Regions from separate parts of the Bradyrhizobium sp. UFLA05-153 genome, predicted to be linked through region 1. Evidence: predicted binding sites of a transcription regulator. Region 1 holds the regulator's gene; each other region holds the start of a gene.
The links. The regulator LexA, encoded in region 1, represses DNA repair genes until DNA is damaged. The targets are predictions, from matches to a motif close to TGTTCNNNNTGTGTTCNG.
Positions count from the first base shown of each region.

Region 2: the regulator LexA is predicted to act here: its motif matches at 2,973-2,990, upstream of Q2941_RS21300 (PA0069 family radical SAM protein).
Region 3: the regulator LexA is predicted to act here: its motif matches at 2,670-2,687, upstream of Q2941_RS36760 (ribonuclease T2 family protein).
Region 4: the regulator LexA is predicted to act here: its motif matches at 1,850-1,867, upstream of Q2941_RS18100 (ImuA family protein).

Region 1 covers NZ_JBBIAM010000088.1:7,238-12,283, forward strand. The annotation lists gene Q2941_RS36115 (ComEC/Rec2 family competence protein) at 1-710, shown strand, start outside; gene Q2941_RS36120 (hypothetical protein) at 719-1,156, opposite strand; gene Q2941_RS36125 (hypothetical protein) at 1,371-1,697, opposite strand; gene lexA (transcriptional repressor LexA) at 1,745-2,443, opposite strand; gene Q2941_RS36135 (molybdopterin molybdotransferase MoeA) at 2,619-3,830, opposite strand; gene Q2941_RS36140 (hypothetical protein) at 4,060-4,236, shown strand; gene Q2941_RS36145 (hypothetical protein) at 4,338-4,535, opposite strand; gene Q2941_RS36150 (HAD family hydrolase) at 4,710-5,046, opposite strand, start outside.
Region 2 covers NZ_JBBIAM010000034.1:51,123-56,168, forward strand. The annotation lists gene Q2941_RS21290 (glycosyltransferase family 39 protein) at 1-499, opposite strand, end outside; gene Q2941_RS21295 (ribonuclease HII) at 768-1,589, opposite strand; gene Q2941_RS21300 (PA0069 family radical SAM protein) at 1,788-2,951, opposite strand; gene Q2941_RS21305 (phosphoketolase family protein) at 3,168-5,046, shown strand, end outside.
Region 3 covers NZ_JBBIAM010000092.1:4,891-9,936, forward strand. The annotation lists gene Q2941_RS36740 (ATP-binding protein) at 1-1,038, shown strand, start outside; gene Q2941_RS36745 (DUF3617 domain-containing protein) at 1,099-1,635, opposite strand; gene Q2941_RS36750 (hypothetical protein) at 1,675-1,980, opposite strand; gene Q2941_RS36755 (hypothetical protein) at 2,162-2,629, shown strand; gene Q2941_RS36760 (ribonuclease T2 family protein) at 2,734-3,426, shown strand; gene Q2941_RS36765 (23S rRNA (adenine(2030)-N(6))-methyltransferase RlmJ) at 3,611-4,471, shown strand; gene Q2941_RS36770 (cold-shock protein) at 4,722-4,937, shown strand; gene Q2941_RS36775 (outer membrane protein) at 5,010-5,046, opposite strand, start outside.
Region 4 covers NZ_JBBIAM010000027.1:21,870-26,915, reverse strand. The annotation lists gene Q2941_RS18110 (inorganic phosphate transporter) at 1-260, opposite strand, end outside; gene Q2941_RS18105 (UdgX family uracil-DNA binding protein) at 369-1,766, opposite strand; gene Q2941_RS18100 (ImuA family protein) at 1,934-2,725, shown strand; gene Q2941_RS18095 (Y-family DNA polymerase) at 2,616-4,268, shown strand; gene Q2941_RS18090 (error-prone DNA polymerase) at 4,265-5,046, shown strand, end outside.

The sequences.
Region 1 (5,046 bases):
CGCGCTGGGTCGCGGCGTTGCCGGGCGCGGTCGGCCGCATCGCCGCGTTCGGCACCGGTCCGCTGATTGCCGCCAGCATCGGCCTCATCGTGATGGGCCTGTTGCGCACGCCGCTGCGCTGGACGGGCGCCATCGTGCTCGCGCTCTCGATTGGTTCGACGCTGCACGTGCGCCAGCCCGACATCCTGATCGCGGGCGACGGCCACAGCGTCGCGGTGCGCGGCAGGGACCGCCAACTGCACCTGATCCGAACCGGCAAGGACAATTTTCTCCTCAAGGAGTGGCTTGCAGCCGATGCCGATCCGCGCAGCGCAACCGCTACCTCGCTCGCCGACGGCGTCTCATGCGACGAGGCCGGCTGCGTGACGCCGCTCGCTGATGGTCGTCTGGTCGCGCTCTCGCTGCGTGTCGACGCGCTGGCGGATGATTGCAGCCGCGCCGCGCTGGTGGTGACGGCGAAGCCGGCAGCAACCGATTGCGCGGCAATGGTCGTGGATCGCGAGCGTCTGAAGACGCAAGGCGCGCTCACCCTATCGCGCGAGGGCGACGGTTTCACGCTGCAAACGGTGAAAGCAAGGGGCGCAAACCGCCCCTGGTCGCCGGCTGAGGCCGGCGATAGCGATTTCGAGCTCAGCCTCGCACCGCGGCCGGCTACTCCACGCAGCAAGGACGCTACGCCGTCGGAGGCCGACCTGCAGGCCGAGGATTGAAAGACGCGTCAGCCGATCGGCAGGCGTGTCGTAGGCGTCGTGGTCGTGTGCTGCTCGACGGCGGGCTGCTCTGTCTTCTCGCCGAGCGGCTGCGTCACCGGCAATTGCAGAACGGTGGCACGCTGTCCCTCGACGAGCTGCGTCACCAGCACGTAGTTGCCGTCGGGGAATTCGATCGCATCATGATGACGATCGGGAATGTGCGGATCGACCTTGCCGAACTTGCCGACGCGGGAATTGACGGTGCGTGTCCAGATCCAGCGATTGTCGTAGCGGACGTTGTCGGCGAAGGCGAGCTCGGTGCCCGGCAGGAGGCAGACGGCAACCGAGAGATCACGCTCCGACGCAAATCCACGCGTCGAGGTGCCGCGGAAGGTTGTCGTGACGATCGTCTCGCCGACTTGAGCGGGGCGGGTCGCAACGGCATGTAGGCTGTAGTCACACATCGGAGTGCTCCTCATGCGAGATAGCAGGTCCGCGCCCCCCCGGAGGCGCAGGCCTCTATCAGAGTTGGAAGCCTTCGAGTGTATCGCGTTTGTGGGCAAATCTGCGGCCCGTGTGCGCGTCGCCCGATCACATTATCTTTCCCGGCAAACCAGGAACAAAGCCTCTCGCTGTTAGTCTATCTTGGTTCACACCATTCACTCACGCGAGCTTCCATCAGCGGCCGGCAGGAGCGGAGTACCCTGAATAGGGCCAGCTCACCTGCGGCGCGGGTGCGATCGCATTGTTGGAATTGCGGAATGGCGCGCTGGTTACCGCGTGCTCCGTCTTGCGGATGGCACAGTGGTGTTGCGCTGCATCGCTCGCGGAGGCCGAGCCCGCGAGCAAGGCCGCCGAGAACACGCCCAAAATCATCTGTCGCACGGTTTTTTCCTCTTTATCGTGCACCGCGCATTCGCGCTTGCGGTGCTTGAGGATTAGCTCTGCGCAGGTGTGAGGATAATCGCGGTGGAAGCGGAAACACCATTCCGCCGGAGCGGACAATCCGTCCGCCCGCGTCGCTGCGCGATGGCCGGCAATCTGCCGGGCAATCAGTACTTCCGGTACAGCCCGATCAGCTTGCCCTGAATCTTCACCCGGTTCGGCGGCAGGATGCGCACCTCATAGGCGGTGTTCGCGGGCTCCAACGCGATCGACGCACCGCGGCGGCGGAAGCGCTTGAGCGTCGCTTCCTCGTCGTCGATCAGCGCCACCACGATGTCGCCGGTATCCGCGGTCTCGTTGCGCTGGATCAGCGCCATGTCGCCATCCAGGATGCCGGCGTCGACCATCGAATCGCCGCGCACTTCGAGCGCATAGTGCTCGCCCGAGCCGAGCAGGTCCGGCGGTACGCTGATGGTGTGGCTGCGGGTCTGCAACGCCTCGATCGGCGTGCCGGCCGCGATCCGTCCCATCACGGGCACGGCGACCGGACGCTCGCCCTCGTCGACAGTAGCGCTTGGGCCCCGCACCTTGCCGAGATTGCCTTCGATGACGCTCGGCGTGAAGCCGCGGCGGCCGGCGCCTGCAGCCTGAAGCTCGGGCAGCTTGATGACCTCGATGGCGCGCGCGCGGTTGGGCAGGCGACGGATGAAGCCGCGCTCTTCCAGCGCGGTGATCAGGCGATGGATGCCCGACTTCGAGCGCAGATCGAGCGCGTCCTTCATTTCGTCGAAGGAGGGCGGCACGCCGCTTTCCTTGAGGCGCTCACTGATGAACCGCAGAAGCTCGTATTGTTTGCGCGTTAACATCTCGACCAAGTCCCCCGGTTGATGTCGTTCGATTCCGAGACGTCAGATTCAGCAGAAGCCGCTAGATGCTCGAAACAAATCATGAACGGACACTATATGTTCGATATGTGTTCCGCAACCACTTAATTTTGTGTGAACGCGGCGAAGTTCGCGTCACGCGCGAATCAGATCGCACTCACAAGGGCAGCCGCAACACCTCGCAAGGCGTGCCTGCTTCGGCCTTTGGCGCGAATGGCGCGCGCACGAGAAGTGCCTGTGCCATAGCGAGATTCGCAAGCAGCGAGGAGTCCTGGTGGTTGACCGGAACGGCCACGAGCGTGCCGTCCTCGCGCTCCTCGAGCCTGGCGCGCAGATAGTCCTCGCGGACATCGTTGGGCCCGACGTCGCGCCCGAGCACGGCGCGCTCGAGGCGGTGATGAACGCGCGAGCGGCCCGCAAGCGCGCGAATCAACGGCACCATGAACAGGAAGCCGCAGACATAGGACGACACCGGATTGCCGGGCAGGCCGATCACCCGCATCGCGCCGAGATGGCCGTGCATCATGGGCTTGCCCGGCCGCATCGCGATTTTCCAGAACGCCATTTCGAAGCCTTCGGCTTGAAGCGCAGGCCTGACCAGATCGTGGTCGCCGACCGAGGCCCCGCCGGTCGTGATCAGGATGTCGGCGCCGCTCTCGCGGGCCCGGCGGATACCGGCGGTGGTCGCCGCAACGGTATCGGCTGCAATGCCGAGATCGAACGTTTCGGCGCCCTCGGCCCGCGCCAGCGCGTGCAAGGCGTAGCCGTTGGAAAAAACGATCTGGCCCGCGCCGGGCGTCGAGCCCGGCATCACCAGTTCGTCGCCGGTCGCGAGAATCGCGACCCTGGGCCGGCGGCGGACGGCAAGCTCCGGATGGTTCATGCCGGCGGCGAGTGAGAGGTCGCGTTCGGTCAGCCGGGCTCCCTGTCGGAGCAGCACGTCGCCCTCGCGGAAATCGACGCCGGCGGGGCGGATGTGCCGTCCGACGATCGCGGCCTCCTTGATCGTGACGCGCTTGCCGTCAGCGACGGTGTCCTCCTGGATCACCACCGCGTCCGCGCCATCGGGCACCACGCCGCCGGTGAAGATCCGCACCGCCTGGCTCGCGCCGACCGTTCCCGCAAACGGCCGGCCGGCCGCGACCTCGCCGATCACGGTGATCTCTGCGCCCACCTTCGCCGCGTCGGTGGCGCGCACCGCATAGCCGTCCATCGCCGACATCGCCTGCGGCGGCTGCGTGCGCCTGGCCGCGACGTCGCGCGCGAGCACGCGGTGGTAGGCTGCATCCAGCGCGACCATCTCCTCAGCCACGGGCACGACGCCCGCAAGCACCGCGGCGAGGGCATCGGACACCGGCATCAGGGCCACGGGCAAAACTCCTGCAGAGCAAATCGTAAGGACAGGTCGCGTTGCGTTCTAGCCGAGTGCGGGCGTCGAGGCAAAAGGGGTGATCACGAAGGTGGAGATGGAAATGTCGCTCCAGCAGCAGGATGGCGGGATGCCCTTTGGGACAATATCGCGTCGTCCCGCCTCCGGCTCAGAATTGCCGCGCGCCACAGCACGAAAGGCGCGTCAGGAGACGTCCGGGAGAACCCTGATGGCAGAGACTTCAAAGCTGTCGGTCGAGAAGGCGCTCGAGAAGCTGCGCGGCGATGAGCCGCCGAAATCCAGGAGCGCAAAGCTCGACGAGGAGATCGAGGCACTCAAGGAGAAGACGAGCCGCATGCGCGCGCAACGGCAGCGTCTCGATCGGCCCCAACCCAAGCGCGGTTGAATGCGCCTAGTGCGGCCGCCGCGCGATCGTCTCGATGACGAGAAAGACGGGGATGACGGTGGCCAAACATGCCACGGCGACGACCAGGCTCACGGCTAGCATCAGGTGGCTCCCGTTTCATTGTCCGGATCGACGTCGGGCGCTCTCAGGCTGTGATCCATCTCGGGCAGCGGGTCGCCCTGCGCTTTCAGATCGGCCGCCTTGCTGACCAGCTTGGCGGAGAGTTCCTTGTCCGATGTTGACTTCGCGAATTGGAGAAGGATCGAGGCTTGTTTGGTGAAATAGGCTTTGCCCAACACGATCACGCGTCCGTTGTAGAGATCCCAACGGGCATATGACTCCCGACGCCCTGATCCGTTCCGGGAACTCTGTGCAAAAATACACAGAGCGAGTTGGTTCCACAGTTGCCTAAGAAAGTTCCTGGAGAAGGCGGGAACCAGACCCTTTGCTAACGCAGCAATGCGGCCATGCTCTCAGATACCGAGCGCCCTCAGGGCCTCGCCGACGTCGCGAGGCGACGTCACGTGGACCGCGGTCAGCCCTCGTGCCCGCGCGCCTTCGACGTTTTCCGCGAGGTCGTCGAAGAATACGATTCGCTGCGCCGGCAGGCCGATCGCGGCGACGACATGGTCGAAGGATTCCGCATCGGGTTTGCGCAGGCCGATGCTGGAGGACAGATAAAGGTCGCGGAAATGGCCGAGCACGTCGGCATACTCCTTCGAGAAATATTCCACGTGTGGCCGGTTGGTGTTGGAGAAGGCGTAGAGCGGCACGTGCTGCGCGGCGCGCGGCAACAGGTTTGCTATGTCG
Region 2 (5,046 bases), on a different contig from region 1:
CTATCGACCAGGCGAACCATGCGTTGCCGCGGCGCTGGCCGATCAACTGCCAGGAGTGCAGCAGGAGCAGCGCCCAGAGCGGGCGCGCCAGCACCATCGGACCGAAGTCGAGCGCGGGCGATGAGAAGGCCAGCACCGTCATGGTCAGGAGCACGGCAAGCACCGCCTGCTGGGTGCCGACCACGGCGCGCGCCAGATGATAGAGCGCGATGAAGGTCGCGATCTGGCACAGCTCGGCCAGCACATAGACGCCGGTCATGTGGCTGCCGGCGGCGCGGTAGGCGATGTCGGCGAGCCAGGAGGCGAGCGGCGGCCCGAGTTCGGTGCCGACTTGATATTCGCGGCCGAAGGCAAGGAGCGTGGCGAGATTGCCGGGCGGGCCGCGGTAGAAGACCAGCGCCACGAACAGCCACATCGCGGCCTGCAGCAGCACCACAATCCACACCACCAGCCGTGGCCGGGCACGGATCAGCTCGATGACCAGGGAGGTAAACCGCATGCAACGTCCGAAATGATGCAGCCAACCCGTTCAAGCCGGCGCGTCCATGTTTGATAAAGCGCGCTGCGCGCCGTGGCAACCAGCTCGTCTGCCTCTCCCCGTTTTTACGGGGAGCGGTGAAGAGGGAGTGAAACCCGCTGCTAAAGCGCGATGAGATCAGGATGAATCGTCATCGCGCTTTAGGTTGTTGTTTGCGCATGATCTCCGCGCAAACGCGTTCCGCGTTTGTCGCGAGGGGAAACCGCTTCGCACTTTTCCGGATCATGCTTTAGAGATTGGTCGAAACGTCGACCTGTACCTCCGCCTCAACCTGCACAACCACCTCATCCACCGCCGTGAACAGGTCGCGCTTGGGTTCGACCGTCCAGGGCATGTGCTTCTCGCGCGCGGCGACGACGGGGGCGAAGAAGCTGCGGTGATGGATGGAGGGACCGAGGCGATCCAGCGCATCCAGGTGCTCTGGCACCGCGTAGCCCTTGTGCTGCTCGAAACCGTAGCCCGGACAATCACCCGCCAGCGCGCACATCAGCCGATCGCGCGTGACCTTGGCGACAATCGAGGCCGCCGCGATCGAGAGCACCAGGCCGTCCCCGCCGATCACCGCCTCGCAGTCGCAGGCTGTATCAAGCTTGTCGCGGCCGTCGACGAAGACGTGGCGGGGCGCCTCGGGAAGCGCCACCACTGCGCGCTTCAGCGCCCAGAGCGAGGCGCGCAATATATTGTCGCGGTCGATGCGCGCCGGCGAGGCGACGGCGACAGAGACCTGCGCGGTTGCGCAGATCTTGTCGAACAGCTTTTCGCGCTCCTCGGCCGTCAGGCGCTTGGAATCGTCGATGCCGCGCGGGATCCGGTTCGGGTCGAGGATCACGGCGGCCGCGACCACAGGTCCCGCCAGCGGCCCCCGCCCCGCCTCGTCGCAGCCGGCGACCGGCCATACGCCGCGCTTGATCAGCGCGCGCTCGCGGCGAAAGCTCGGCGGCGCGATCGCGATGACGCCCTTGACGGTGCCCTTGGGCTCCTTCGCGGCCGCTTTGGGCTCTTTCTTCGCGGCGTCCTTGGCCGGCTTGCTGGCGGATTTGTCCCGAATCATGGCCGGGATCGTGCGCACGCGGCTCAGGCCGGCGCAACGGGGAACTCGGGATAATTCCCGTTATTCAGACGCCAGCCCATCCTCCGTCATTTGCGAGGAGCGATGCGACGAAGCAATCCGGACTGTCGCTGCAGATGCATTTCCGGATTGCTTCGCTGCGCTCGCAATGACGATGTGGAGGCATTTTGCGCCTTCGCCCTAGAACAGGCTCAGCTGCTCGCCGCCGCGCTTCGGCTTGGCGAAGTGGTCCGTTGTCAGCTTGGAGCGGCGCTTGTTCAGGCCGAGGCGCTCGCAGGCGATCTCGAAGCGGCGGCCGATGGTCCAGGCCATGGGACCCGTGCCCTTCATCCGCTCGCCCCATTTCGAGTCATAGTCGCGACCGCCGCGCATGTCGCGGATCAGGGTGAAGACGTGGCGATAGCGATCCGGATAGTTCGCCATCAGCCATTCGCGGAAGAGGTCGCGGACCTCGAGCGGCAGCCGCAGCAGCACGTAGGAAGCTTCCTTGACGCCCGCATGCGCGGCCGCGTCCAAGATCCGTTCGATCTCGGAATCGTTCAGCGCAGGGATCACGGGAGCGACCATCACGGTCGTGGGGATACCGGCCTCCGTAAGCTGCTTCAGCGCCTCCAGCCGCTTGGGCGGTGTCGAGGCGCGCGGCTCCATGGTGCGCGCCAGCTTTGGATCGAGCGTCGTGACCGAGATCGCGACCTTGGCAAGGTTGCGGCTGGCCATGCGCGAGAGGATATCGATGTCACGCGTTACCAGCGCCGATTTCGTCACGATGCCGACGGGATGACCCGCGCGCTCCAGCACCTCCAGGATGCCGCGCATGATCTTCCGCTCGCGCTCGATCGGCTGATAGGGATCGGTGTTGGTGCCGATCGCGATCATCCGCGGCTCATAGCCGGTCGCGGCGAGTTCCTTCTCCAGGAGCGCCGGCGCCTCGGGCTTGGCAAACAGCTTTGACTCGAAGTCGAGCCCCGGCGAGAGCCCGAGATAGGCGTGGGTCGGCCGCGCGAAGCAGTAGACGCAGCCATGCTCGCAGCCGCGATAGGGATTGATGGAACGGTCGAAGCCGATGTCGGGGGAGTCGTTGCGGGTGATCACTTTGCGAGAGGTATCGACCGCCACCGTGGTCTTGAATGGCGGCAATTCCTCCAGGCTCTGCCAGCCGTCGTCAAAGGCAACGCGCGCCTCGGCCTCATAACGGCCGCTGGCGTTGGACTGGGCGCCCCGCCCGCGCCTGCGCTCGCGGTCGATCGCGACGGCAAGCTCAGGAAAGGCGGAAGGCGCACCCGCCGGCTCGGAGGGCGCCGTGACCGGCGGGTGCTTGAGGGCATGAGAGGATGCTCGACTCATGAAGCCAAGATAACACGCAAAAGGAACAAATCAAGAACACCAATTCAAAAACCGCAAAACAACCCCATGCAAAGTAGCCGCCCAAACTTCGCGCGCGGAATTTGACCTCCCGCAAAGGGTGCCGGCCGCAATGACGTTTGATGCCGAGCGTTGGCAACGGATCGATCGCAGCGGAACCGTGTTGGTGACGATCGACGCAACAGGGTCAGCTTTATCATGACAAGCAAACAACAAGAGCGCGCCAGCGCGGGCGATATCGACCTGCTCGATCGCTACTGGCGCGCCGCAAACTACTTATCCGTCGGGCAAATCTACCTTTTGGACAATCCACTGCTGCGCGAGCCGCTGCGGCCCGAGCACATCAAGCCGCGCCTGCTCGGCCATTGGGGCACGACACCCGGGCTGAACTTCATTTATGCCCATCTCAACCGCGCGATCCGCACACTCGATCTCAGCGTGCTCTATATCTGCGGTCCCGGTCATGGCGGCCCGGGCATGGTCGCCAATACCTATCTCGAAGGCAGCTATAGCGAGATCTATCCAGACATCGGGCGCGACACGGACGGATTGCGCAAGCTGTTCAGGCAGTTCTCCTTCCCCGGCGGCATTCCGAGCCACGCGGCGCCGGAGACGCCGGGCTCGATCCATGAGGGCGGCGAGCTCGGCTACGCGCTGGTCCACGCCTATGGCGCGGCGCTCGACAATCCCGATCTGATCGTCGCCTGCGTCGTCGGTGACGGCGAAGCCGAGACCGGGCCGCTCGCGGCGTCCTGGCATTCGAACAAGTTTCTGAATCCTGCGCATGACGGCGCGGTGCTGCCGATCCTGCATCTCAACGGCTACAAGATCGCCAACCCTACCGTGCTCGGACGGATGCGCGACGAGGAGCTCCGCGATCTCTTCCGCGGGTTTGGCCACGAGCCGCTGTTCGTCGAGGGTGACGATCCCAAGACGATGCACCGGATCATGGCGGACGCACTCGACGTGGCGCTGGCAAGGATCCGCTCGATCCAGCAGCATGCGCGCGAAACAAGGACCACGATCGAGCGGCCGCGCTGGCCGATGATCGTGCTGCGCTCACCGAAGGGCTGGACCGGCCCCAAGGAGGTCGACGGGCTGAAGGTCGAAGGTTTCTGGCGCGCCCATCAGGTGCCGGTCGCCAATTGCCGGGAAAATCCCGCGCATTTGAAGGTGCTCGAAGGCTGGATGAAAAGCTACGCGCCGGAGGAGCTGTTCGATCGCAACGGCGCGCTCATTCCCGAGCTTCAGGCGCTCGCGCCGGAAGGCGATCGCCGCATGGGCGCCAATCCGCATGGCAATGGCGGGCTGTTGAAGCGCGGGCTGAAGCTGCCCGATTTCCGCAGCTTCGCCGTCGAGGTGAAGGAGCCGGGCAAGACGGTCGCGGAGGCGACGCGCGAGCTCGGCAAATTCCTGCGCGACGTCGTCAGGCTGAATGCGGATGCGCGCAACTTCCGCATCATGGGTCCGGACGAGACCGCGTCAAACCGGCTCGACGCCGTGTTCGAGGCGACCGAACGGGTCTGGATGGAGCCGACCGAACCTTATGATGTTCACCTCGCCCAGGATGGCCGCGTCATGGAGGTGCTGAGCGAGCATCTCTGCCAGGGCTGGCTCGAGGGCTATCTGCTCACCGGACGCCACGGCTTCTACTCCTGCTACGAAGCCTTCATCCACATCGTCGACTCCATGTTTAACCAGCACGCCAAATGGCTGAAAGTGTCGCGCGAGCTGACGTGGCGGCGTCCGATCGCGTCGCTCAACTATCTCCTGACCTCGCATGTCTGGCGCCAGGACCATAACGGCTTCAGCCATCAGGACCCCGGCTTCGTCGATCTCGTCACCAACAAGAAGGCCGATATCGTCCGCGTCTATTTCCCGCCGGACGCCAACACGCTGCTGTGGGTTGCCGATCACTGTCTGCGCACCTACGACCGCATCAACGTCATCGTTGCCGGCAAGCAGCCCGCGCCGCAATGGCTCGCCATGCAGGACGCGGCGACACATTGTGATGCCGGCATCGGCATCTGGACCTGGGCCGGCACGGAAAGGGCCGACGGCGAGCCCGACGTCGTGA
Region 3 (5,046 bases), on a different contig from region 1:
GACATGCCGCAGCCAGGGCCGAAGCCGTTCTTCTCGCTGCTCGACCAGACGCTCTCGGTGCAGCTCGGCCGCCAGATCGGACGCCCGTTCTGGATCGACACGGTCGGCCGCTCCAACGTGGTCGAGATCCGCATCCAGCTCGACGACGCCATCATGCGCGTGTTTGCGCAGCGCAGCGCGGCCTATGCCTCGAACTCGGAGATCTTCCTGTTCTGGATGGTCGGCACCTCCTCGATCCTGCTGATTGTCGCAGTGCTGTTCCTGCGCAACCAGATCAAGCCGATCCTGAAGCTCGCGGACGCCGCCGAAAGTTTTGGCAAAGGCCGCGATGCGCCCAACTTCCGCCCGCGCGGTGCACGCGAGGTCCGGCGCGCCGCAATGGCGTTCCTGGAGATGAAGTCGCGCGTCGAGCGCTCGATCGAGCAGCGCACCGCGATGCTGGCCGGCGTCAGCCACGATCTGCGCACCATCCTGACCCGCTTCAAGCTCGAGCTGGCGCTGATCGGCGACAATCCCGAGCTCGAGGGCATGCGCAAGGACGTCGACGAGATGTCGATGATGCTCGAGGACTACCTCGCCTTCGCGCGCGGCGATTCCGGCGAGCAGTCGCAGCCGACCGACATGGCGCAGGCGCTCGAGGAGCTACGCAGCGACGCCGAACGTCACGGCCACACCGCGACTGTCGCGTTCAACGGCCTGCCCGTAGTGACGGTGAAGCCGGCCTCGTTCAAACGCTGTCTCGCCAACCTCGTCACCAACGCGGCACGCTACGGCAAGACGATCGCCATCACCGGCCAGCGCGATCACCGCTACCTCACGGTCACCATCGACGACGACGGGCCCGGCATCCCCACGCATCTGCGCGAGGAAGTGTTCAAGCCATTCCTGCGGCTGGACGACGCCCGCAACCAGGACGAAGGCGGCACCGGCCTCGGCCTTGCGATCGCCCGCGATATCGCGCGCTCGCATGGCGGCGACATCACGCTCGGCGACAGCCCGATGGGCGGCCTGCGGGCATCGGTGCGGATTCCGGTGTAGCATTTCCTACCTCGCCCCGCTTGCGGGGAGAGAGAGTGCACCACCCGTGCGGCTACCACCCTACTTCGGCAGCAGATCCTTCAGCTTCGCCGCGTCCTTGACGTTCATCTTGAAGCCGCCGGGCATCACGATGTCGCCGGGCTTCTGGTCCGCCTTGCACGGACCGAGCCACTTGGCCTCGATTGTCGTGGTCGCGTCGTGCCCCGCAGCTCCGGCAACGCCGCCCTGGATGTGCGCGGTGCTCTTCACCGAATAGGCGGTGTTGAAGTCGCCGGTGATCTCGGCATGCGAGGTCGTGGTGGTGCCGGCAACGTTGCAGACGGAATCGCTGACGTAACCGGTCGCGGTCTTCTGGATGTCCTGCTTGGTGCAGATCTGCTTCGCCATCGGGGAGACGTTGTTGTTCATCTCCTTGTCGACGGTCTCGTCGGTGCAGTGCTGCATGGTCATTTCCGGCATCGGCCCGCCGGAGCGAAGCATCTTCATCTCCCAGAGGCCGGCCTTGCGCACCGGCAGATCCACCGCATGCGCAGCCGTCGTCGCCGACATTGCGAGCACAAGCAGGCTAGCGCAGAAAACAAACGGCCGTCGCGTCATGCGCCCAACTCCCGGTCACAGCTTGCGGTCTGAAGGGGATCAGTACAGCGTGCGCAGCGGCTGCTCGGCCGCGCCATACGGCACCCAGCGGCAGGCGAACGAGATGTAGCCGCCGTCATAGGGCTGCACGGCGAGGAATTTCACCACCTTGCCGTAACGGGCGCAGTGGTCGACGGCGATCTGCCGCGCATCGACCTGCGTCGCCATTGAATAGGCGATGATGCCGCCGGTGTCGTTGCCCTTGACGGGCGGCACCGGAAGGATGTCGGCGCGCGCCGGCGCACCCGCCAGCAGTCCCGAGACAACCAGGCTGGCAAGAAGGCTCGCGGCCGCAATGATTCGCATTCCCGTCACTCCCTTTGGCTGGCGCCAGTCTACGGCGCCGCGGACGTGCTGAAAAGAATGGAAGGCCTGCCAAGTGCGACGTTGCGTGCAACTCGTCAGCGAGTGTTGCCCGGCTGCACTTGACCTCTCCCCACCTTCGCGGCACGGTCCGATGCTTGCAACCATGCCTCCTGGATTGCCCATGCGCGACCTCGTCACCTCCCTGAAATCGCTCCGCTTTGCCGCGGTATTCGGCCTCGTCCTGGGGGCGCTGTCGCTGACCGAGGCCAAGGCCGCCAATCCGCTGGAGCTGAACTTCTGGCTCGATGGCCCCCGCTATGACGGCCGCGTCGCGGATTGCGACAAGGCACTGCCGACGATCGCCACCCAGTTCTGGGAGAAAGAAAGCTCGTTCTGGAATTCGTCGTTGAAGATCACGGGCTTCGCGGGGGTCCACGAGACCGCCTTCCGGCCCTGGCAGTCCGACAACATTCCGCGCCGCTACTGCACGGGCGAGGCCATGCTCAGCGACGGCAAGGTGCGCAGGGTGCATTTCTCGATCCTCGAGGACGGCGGCTTTGCCGGCTTCGGCCAGGGCGTCGAATGGTGCGTGGTCGGTCTCGACCGCAACTGGGCGTACAATCCCGCCTGCCGGGCGGCAAAACCCTGATTCGGGCGAATCGTCGCGCCAAGGCGGGCGTCGTCCATTTTGTTCTTGAAATGTTCTCGTCGCCTGCTAGGCTCTCTTGCACAGTCTAGTTGAAGGGCGTCGTCATGTTTCATTCCAGATTGCATTCCCTGTCCCGTTTTCTGATCTCCCTCGCGCTCACCGCCGGCCTTGTCGCGCTGGCCGGCAGTGCAATGGCGCAGGACAGGCGGCAGAATGCGCCCGGCGAATTCGATTTCTATGTGCTGTCGCTGTCCTGGTCGCCGTCGTTCTGCGAGGAGGCAGCCGAGCGCGGCGGCCGCTCCCAGATCCAGTGCGGCGGACGGCCCTACGCCTTCGTGGTGCACGGGCTGTGGCCGCAATACGAGAACGGCTTTCCGGAATACTGCCAGCGGCCGGCGCCGCGGCTGAACCGCAACATCGTCTCTTCCATGCTCGACCTGATGCCGGCGCCGGGGCTGATCTTCAACGAATGGGACAAGCACGGCACCTGCTCGGGCCTGTCGGACCGCAATTATTTCGAGACCATCCGGAAAGCGCGCGCCGTCATCAAGATTCCGGCCGAATATCTCGATCTGTCGCAGGCCAAGACCGTGGCGCCCGCCGATGTCGAGGAGGCCTTCATCAAGGCCAATCCGGGGCTGAGCAGCTCGGCCGTTTCAGTGACGTGCAACCGGACGCGGCTGTCGGAGGTGCGCATCTGCCTGAACAAGGACCTGCAATTCCGCTCCTGCGAGGAGCTCGACCGCCGCGCCTGCCGCCGCGACCAGGTGACGATGCCGCCGATCCGCGGCGGTTAGCCTCAGCCGCACACTCTCTCCGTCATTCCGGGATGGAGCGTCAGCACCAGACCCGGAATCTCGGGATTCTCAGGTGCGCAATTGCGCACCATAGTTCGATGCTCCGGGCCGCGCTTGCGGTCCCGTCGCATCGTCCCGGAATGACAACCGTTACTTTCATCGCGCGATGTCGTAACTGTCCGACATGAACTACCGCCACGCCTTTCACGCCGGCAACTTCGCCGATGTCATCAAGCACATCGTGCTGGCGCGCATCCTGACCTATCTCCAGGACAAGCCAGCCGCATTCCGCGTCATCGACACTCATGCCGGCGCCGGCCTCTACGATCTCGAAGGCGACGAGGCGCGGCGCGGCGGCGAGTGGCTGACCGGCATCGCCCGCGTCATGCAGGCACGCCTGTCCAACGAGGTCGCCGCACTCACAAAGCCCTATCTCGACATCGTCCGCGCCTTCAATCCGCGCGGCGAATTGAAGGCCTATCCCGGATCGCCGCTGATCGCGCGTGGCCTGTTGCGGCCGCAGGACCGCCTCGTCGCCTGCGAGCTCGAGCCGAAGGCGCGCAAGGCGCTGATCGATGTGCTGCGTCGCGACACGCAGGCGCGCGTGGTCGATCTTGACGGCTGGGTTGCGCTGCCGGCTTTCGTGCCGCCGAAGGAGCGGCGCGGTCTGGTGCTGATCGACCCGCCCTTCGAGGCCAAGGACGAGTTCGAGCGTCTCGGTGAGGCCTTCTCCGAAGCGTACGCCAAGTGGCCGACCGGCATCTATGTGATCTGGTATCCCGTCAAATCCAGGCGCGCCACCGACGCGCTCGCGCAAGCTGTGGCGCGGGCTGCAGCCGCAGCCAAGCCTCAGGGGAAATGCCTACGGCTCGAATTCAGCGTCGCACCGCAAAGTACCGACGCACCACTCGTCACGACGGGGCTTTTGATCGTCAACCCACCCTTTACGCTGCAGGGCGAGCTCAAGACCATCCTGCCGGAGCTCGAAAAGCCGCTCGGCCAGGGCGGCGCGGCCCGTTTCCGCCTGGAGGTACCGAAGCCCTAAAGTAGTACACCTATTGGGAAAACTATGCATGAACGGTAGTCAATCTGCAAAGAACCGTATTATGCTGTGTCCCGTGACTGGCTTTGCGTTCCGCTTCCGCGAATGGTTGCGGCGGAGTGAAGGCCTCAGAAGGATCCAGGCGGACTGACACGTCCGTCCAAGGGTGGCCAGCTCCCGGGCTCGTATGTCCGGTCATGCCGAGGTGCGAGTCTGCATCACGGCGGAGGAGCAATGCGGGGGAGGAGTCCCGATGGCCATGACGGGCACGGTTAAATTTTTCAACGGCGAGCGCGGTTACGGCTTCATCAAGCCGGACGATGGCGGTCGCGACGTCTTCGTTCACATCACGGCGGTGGAGCGGGCGGGACTGAAGGACCTCACCGAAGGACAGCGTATCACTTTCGAAGTCGAGCCGGACAAGAAGGGCAAGGGACCCAAGGCGGTCAACCTGGTGATCCTCTCTTAGGCGAAGCCTGACGCAAAAAAGTCCCGGCCGCGAGGCCGGGAGGTTTAGGTCCGGTATTTTCTTCTTTAGCTATCAGAAGTGATAGTTCACGCCTGCACGCACCACGCTG
Region 4 (5,046 bases), on a different contig from region 1:
GCGGTGTCGTGGAAGCCGTTCACGAACTCGAAGCCGAGCGCGATCAGCAGCGCGACGAAGAGCATGAGGAAGGGCGCAATGCTCTTGACCTGCGTGCCGGTCGCATCGACGTCGACCCAGATGCTGTAGGCGACGAAGAGCAGCGCCGCGGCGATGACCCCCATGTAGATAATGCCGGTCAGCGGATGAAAACCGCGGTCGAGGTCGGGGCCCCTCCGCAAGGCCGGCTCGATGGAGCCGGGTAAAGCAAGGTCACTCATTGAAAACTCTCCTGTCCCTGTGCCCCGACTTTGCGCGCGGCATGTGACAGGCAGTTGAAATGATGACGTTTCTCCACGGGTATCCGCTGCGGCGCAGCGTGAGTTACATCACGCTGCCCGTGCTGATTTTTCCCGGAATCCGGCTGCGATCTTCAGGTCGTCGACAAAACGCTGATATTCCAGCTCCTTGGCCTTGGGGTCCGGCAGCCGCAGCAGATAGGACGGGTGCACCGTCACCAGCGCCTTGCGGCCGTCGGCAAGATCGATCAGCCGGCCTCGGTTCTTGCCGATCGGCGTGATCTTGCCGAACACGCTTTGCGCGGCGGTCGCGCCCATCGCGACGACGAGGCTGGGCTGGAGGGCCGACAGTTCCCGTTCATACCATTGCCGGCAGGCGCGGATCTCCGGCGTGTTCGGCTTCTGGTGCAGGCGGATTTTTCCGCGCGGTACAAACTTGAAATGCTTCACCGCGTTGGTGACATAGACCTTCCTGCGATCGACGCCGGCCTCTTCCAGCGCGCGATCGAGCATCATTCCAGCGGGCCCGACAAAGGGGTGGCCAGCGAGGTCTTCCTTGTCGCCGGGCTGTTCGCCGACCAGCATGATGGTGGCGCTCTTCGGGCCTTCACCGAACACGGTCTGCGTCGCATCCTTGTAGAGAGGGCAGGCGCGACAATGCGCGGCTTCCTCGCGCAGCGTTTCGAGATCATCGGCGGCGGGCTTGCGTGGCATGGCTGCCTCCGGACGCGGCGTGCTCCGTCCGCCGGTCCAGCGTTCGGCATCGGCGAGCAGAGGTTCAAGTATCGAGGCTTCCGGGAGGTTCCTCGCGCGCTTTTTTGGCGCTTCCGGTGCGATCGGCCGGTCGGTGCGGAAGTGGCGGCGCCAGGTTTCCTCCAGGCGGCTTGGTGCGGGCATCTCCGTCTGGCTGATTCCCGGGGTGAACGAGATCACGTGGCCGTCCCAATGGGCGCAAATGTCGGGCGTGAGGATCGACCAGGGCATGTCCGCATAGCGGCGCGCGAAGAAGGGCGCCGCGAATTCGACGATGTGATGCTCCGGCACGAACCAGGCGGCGTAATGCGCCTTCTGCTCGCGTCCGATCTCGCGAAAACGGATGACATCGCGCATCCGCTGCACGTCGCGATGCACGCTGTTTGCCATCGCGGTGGCCAGCGCCACATCAGGGTCAGTCATCCGTCCCAAGAGGTCATGATCGGCCTTCAACCGCCACAGCAGGCGATAGAGCAGCGCAAAGCGTTCGCTGTCGCGATTGAGGATCGCGACGCGCGCAAGCTCGATGAAATTGGCCGGCACGTTGAAGGTGCTTTCGATCTCGATCGGCGGCAGGCTCGGCGCTTCGGACAGGCCGGGCGGCATTTGATCTTTGATCTGGCCTTGCACGCCCCACGTCACGTCCACGGGGGCGATGTGATGCAGTGCCAGCGCGCGCGCGGCTTTGCGCCAGCCGTCGAAATCCGTCTCATGATCGAGGGTGATGAGGTACATGGCACTTGAATCCTCTTGATTTCGCTCATGAATCCGAGAGCCCGCCAATTCGATTGACTCCAGCGGCGCTGTTAGCTTTATATTAGAACATATCATGAACAAATGAGCCAGCCGATCGTTTGTCTTTCTGACGATCCTGGCGACCATCACGAGAAGGAGCGGCGAGCATGAGCGCACGCACAAGCGCGCTTGCGGCTTTGCGCGGCCAGATCGAGCGCATCGAGACGTCGGATGCCGCGCATCATCGCGATCGCGTGGCGCTCGGCCACCCCCAGGCAGATCTGGCCTTGCAGGGTGGGCTGGCACGTGCGGCGATCCACGAAGTGTTTTGCGAGGGACGCCAGGGCACGGCCGCGACGGGTTTTGTCACCGGACTTGCGGGGCGCGTGATGGCGCATCGCCCGCTGCTGTGGGTGCGGCAGGATTTTTCGGAAATCGAGGCAGGCGCACTGTCGATGAGCGGGCTTGCCGAACTCGGCCTCGATCCGCGCCGCGTGGTGATGGTGCGCGCTGCCGATATCGAGAGCGCGCTGCGGACGTCAGCCGATGCGCTTGCCTGCGATGCGCTGGGCGCCGTCGTGCTCGAGCTCTGGGGCGAGACGAAACAGTTCGATCTCGTGGCGAGCCGCAAGCTGACGCTTGCAGCCCAGGCTTCCGGCGTGACCGGGCTGCTGCTGCGGATGGCAGCAAACCCTCTGCCGTCGACCGCGGAAACCAGATGGATGTTGCGGGCGGCGCATTCACCGCCGGGACCTCAGTGGAGCGCCTGGGGCGCGCCTTGCTTCGATGCCGAGCTCGTTCGCAATCGTCATGGCCCGGTCGGCCGGTGGATCATGGAATGGAAAAGTGATGAGTGCCTGTTCAGTGAATCGTCGGCGTATCCTCAGCCTGTGGCTGCCGCGCCTGCCCATCGATCGCATCAAGCGGGTGCTTTCGCTCATCAGCGAAAGGCCGGATAAAGCGTTTTCAAGCGAAGTGGACACCGGTTCGCGTGAAGAAAACGCGTTAAAACGAAAAGATGGGCCGAGCATCGTCGTTGCGAAGGAAAACAACGCGCTTTCGATCTACGCGCTCGATGAAGCGGCTGGACACTTCGGCCTGCATATCGGCCAGCCGCTGGCGAACGCCCGCGCCATCTGTCCGGAATTAAAGGTGTTCGACGCCGATGTCGCGGCGGATGCCAGGACGCTCGAGGATATCGCCGACTGGTGCGACCGCTTCACGCCGCTGGTGGCGCTCGATCCCCCGCATGGCCTCTTCCTCGACATCACCGGCTGCGCGCATCTGTTCGGCGGCGAGGCCAACCTGTTGCAGGCGCTCGTCCGTACACTGGTGCGACAGGGTTTTGCGGTCAGCGCGGCGATCGCTTCGACCTCGATCTGTGCGCGCACGCTGACGCGGCAGGCACCTAGCACCATCGTCGCCGATGGCGCGGAGGCGGAAGCGATCAGTGCCTTGCCGGTCTCCGCGCTCGGCGCGGATGACGCCATCACCACGGGTCTACGCCGCGCCGGCCTGAAGACCATCGGCGATGTCGCTTCGCGCAGCCCCCATGAGATCACGGCGCGCTTCGGTGCGCGCTTCTCGACGCTGCTCGCGCATGCGCTGGGGCAGGGCGATGCGCCGATCAGCCCGCGAAAGCCGCTGCCTGACTACATCGTGGAAAAATGCTTCGCCGAGCCGATCGCGACCGACACCATGATCGCGATGACGCTGTCGCGGCTCGCGGATACGCTGATCGCCTCAATGGAGAAGCAAGGCAAGGGCGCGCGGCGGCTGGAGGCGTCCTTCTTCCGCACCGACGGCATGGTGCGCGCGATCATGGTCGAGACAGGGCGGCCGGTGACGCGAAGCGCAGTCGTCGACCGTCTCTTTCGCGAACGGCTAGATGCGCTCGCCGATCCCCTCAATCCCGGTTTCGGCTTCGACATGGTCCGTCTCTCGGCGAGCCGCACCGAGATTGTGGTGCAGGAGCAGCGCGATCTCGATGCGCACGTCCATGACAATGACGAACTCGCCGCGCTGATCGACCGCATCGCCGCGAGGATCGGCGGAAAGCGCGTCGTCGTACACTTGCCGCAGGATACGCATATTCCCGAGTGCGCGGTGCTCGCCGCGCCTGCGCAGCATCATCTCGCCGCTGCCGCGCAGACTGAATGGCCATCGCGCGTTGAGAGCGAGCCGCCGCTACGCCCGTTGCGGCTGTTCGATAAGCCGGAACCGATCAAGGTGCCGTTCGCGACCGTGCCGGACGGAGCGCCACATCAATTCACCTGGCGGCGCGCGCTGCATGCGGTGGTGCGGGTGGAAGGGCCCGAGCGCATCGCGATGGAATGGTGGCGGCAGGACGGCAAGCAGCTCACGCGGGACTACTTTCGTGTCGAGGATGCCGAAGGCCTGCGGTTCTGGATCTTTCGCGATGGTCTCTACGACAGCGAGCTCGTGGACGAGGAGGGCAGGTCCGTTCCCGCCAACTGGTATGTGCACGGTCTCTTCGCATGAATACGCCAGCCTATGCCGAGATCGGCATCACCACCAACTTCTCCTTCCTGCACGGCGGGTCGGATCCGCGCGCCTATGTGCATCAGGCTAGCATTTTGGGCATTCCCGCGATCGGGATTGCCGATCACAATACGCTCGCCGGCGTCGTCCGCGCCTACAAAGAGCTCGACAATACGGAAGTGCTGCACAAGCCAAAACTCCTGATCGGCGCGCGCATCGTCTTCATCGATGATACGCCCGACATCCTGGTCTATCCGCGCGATCGCGCGGCCTATGGTCGGCTCTGCCAGCTTCTCACCAGGGGCAAGCGTGGCGATGACATCACGCGGATCGAGAAAGGCGAGTGCCATCTCACCTTCGCCGATCTCCTGGAGTTTGCCGAAGGCCAGCTTTTGGTCCTGACGCTGCCGCATCGCTTTGACGCGGGGCAAGCGTTAAATGTTCTGGGAAAGCTGAAGACAAGCCGCGCCGAGGGCGTGTGGCTGGCGGCGAGCCTGCTCCATCGCGGCGACGACCGGCGTCGCCTCGCGCGGCTCGATGCTCTCGCAGTGAAGGCAAAAGTGCCGCTGCTCGCGACCAACGAGGTGCTCTATCACCATCCCGCGCGCCGCCCCTTGCAGGACGTGCTGACCTGCATCCGGGAAAAGACCACGATCGAGGCGATCGGGAGGAAGCTTGAGGCCAATGCCGAACGGTTTTTGAAAACACCCCGAGAAATGGCGCGGCTGTTCCGCGATTTCCCTGCGGCGATCGCAGAAACCATGCGCTTTGCAGGCGC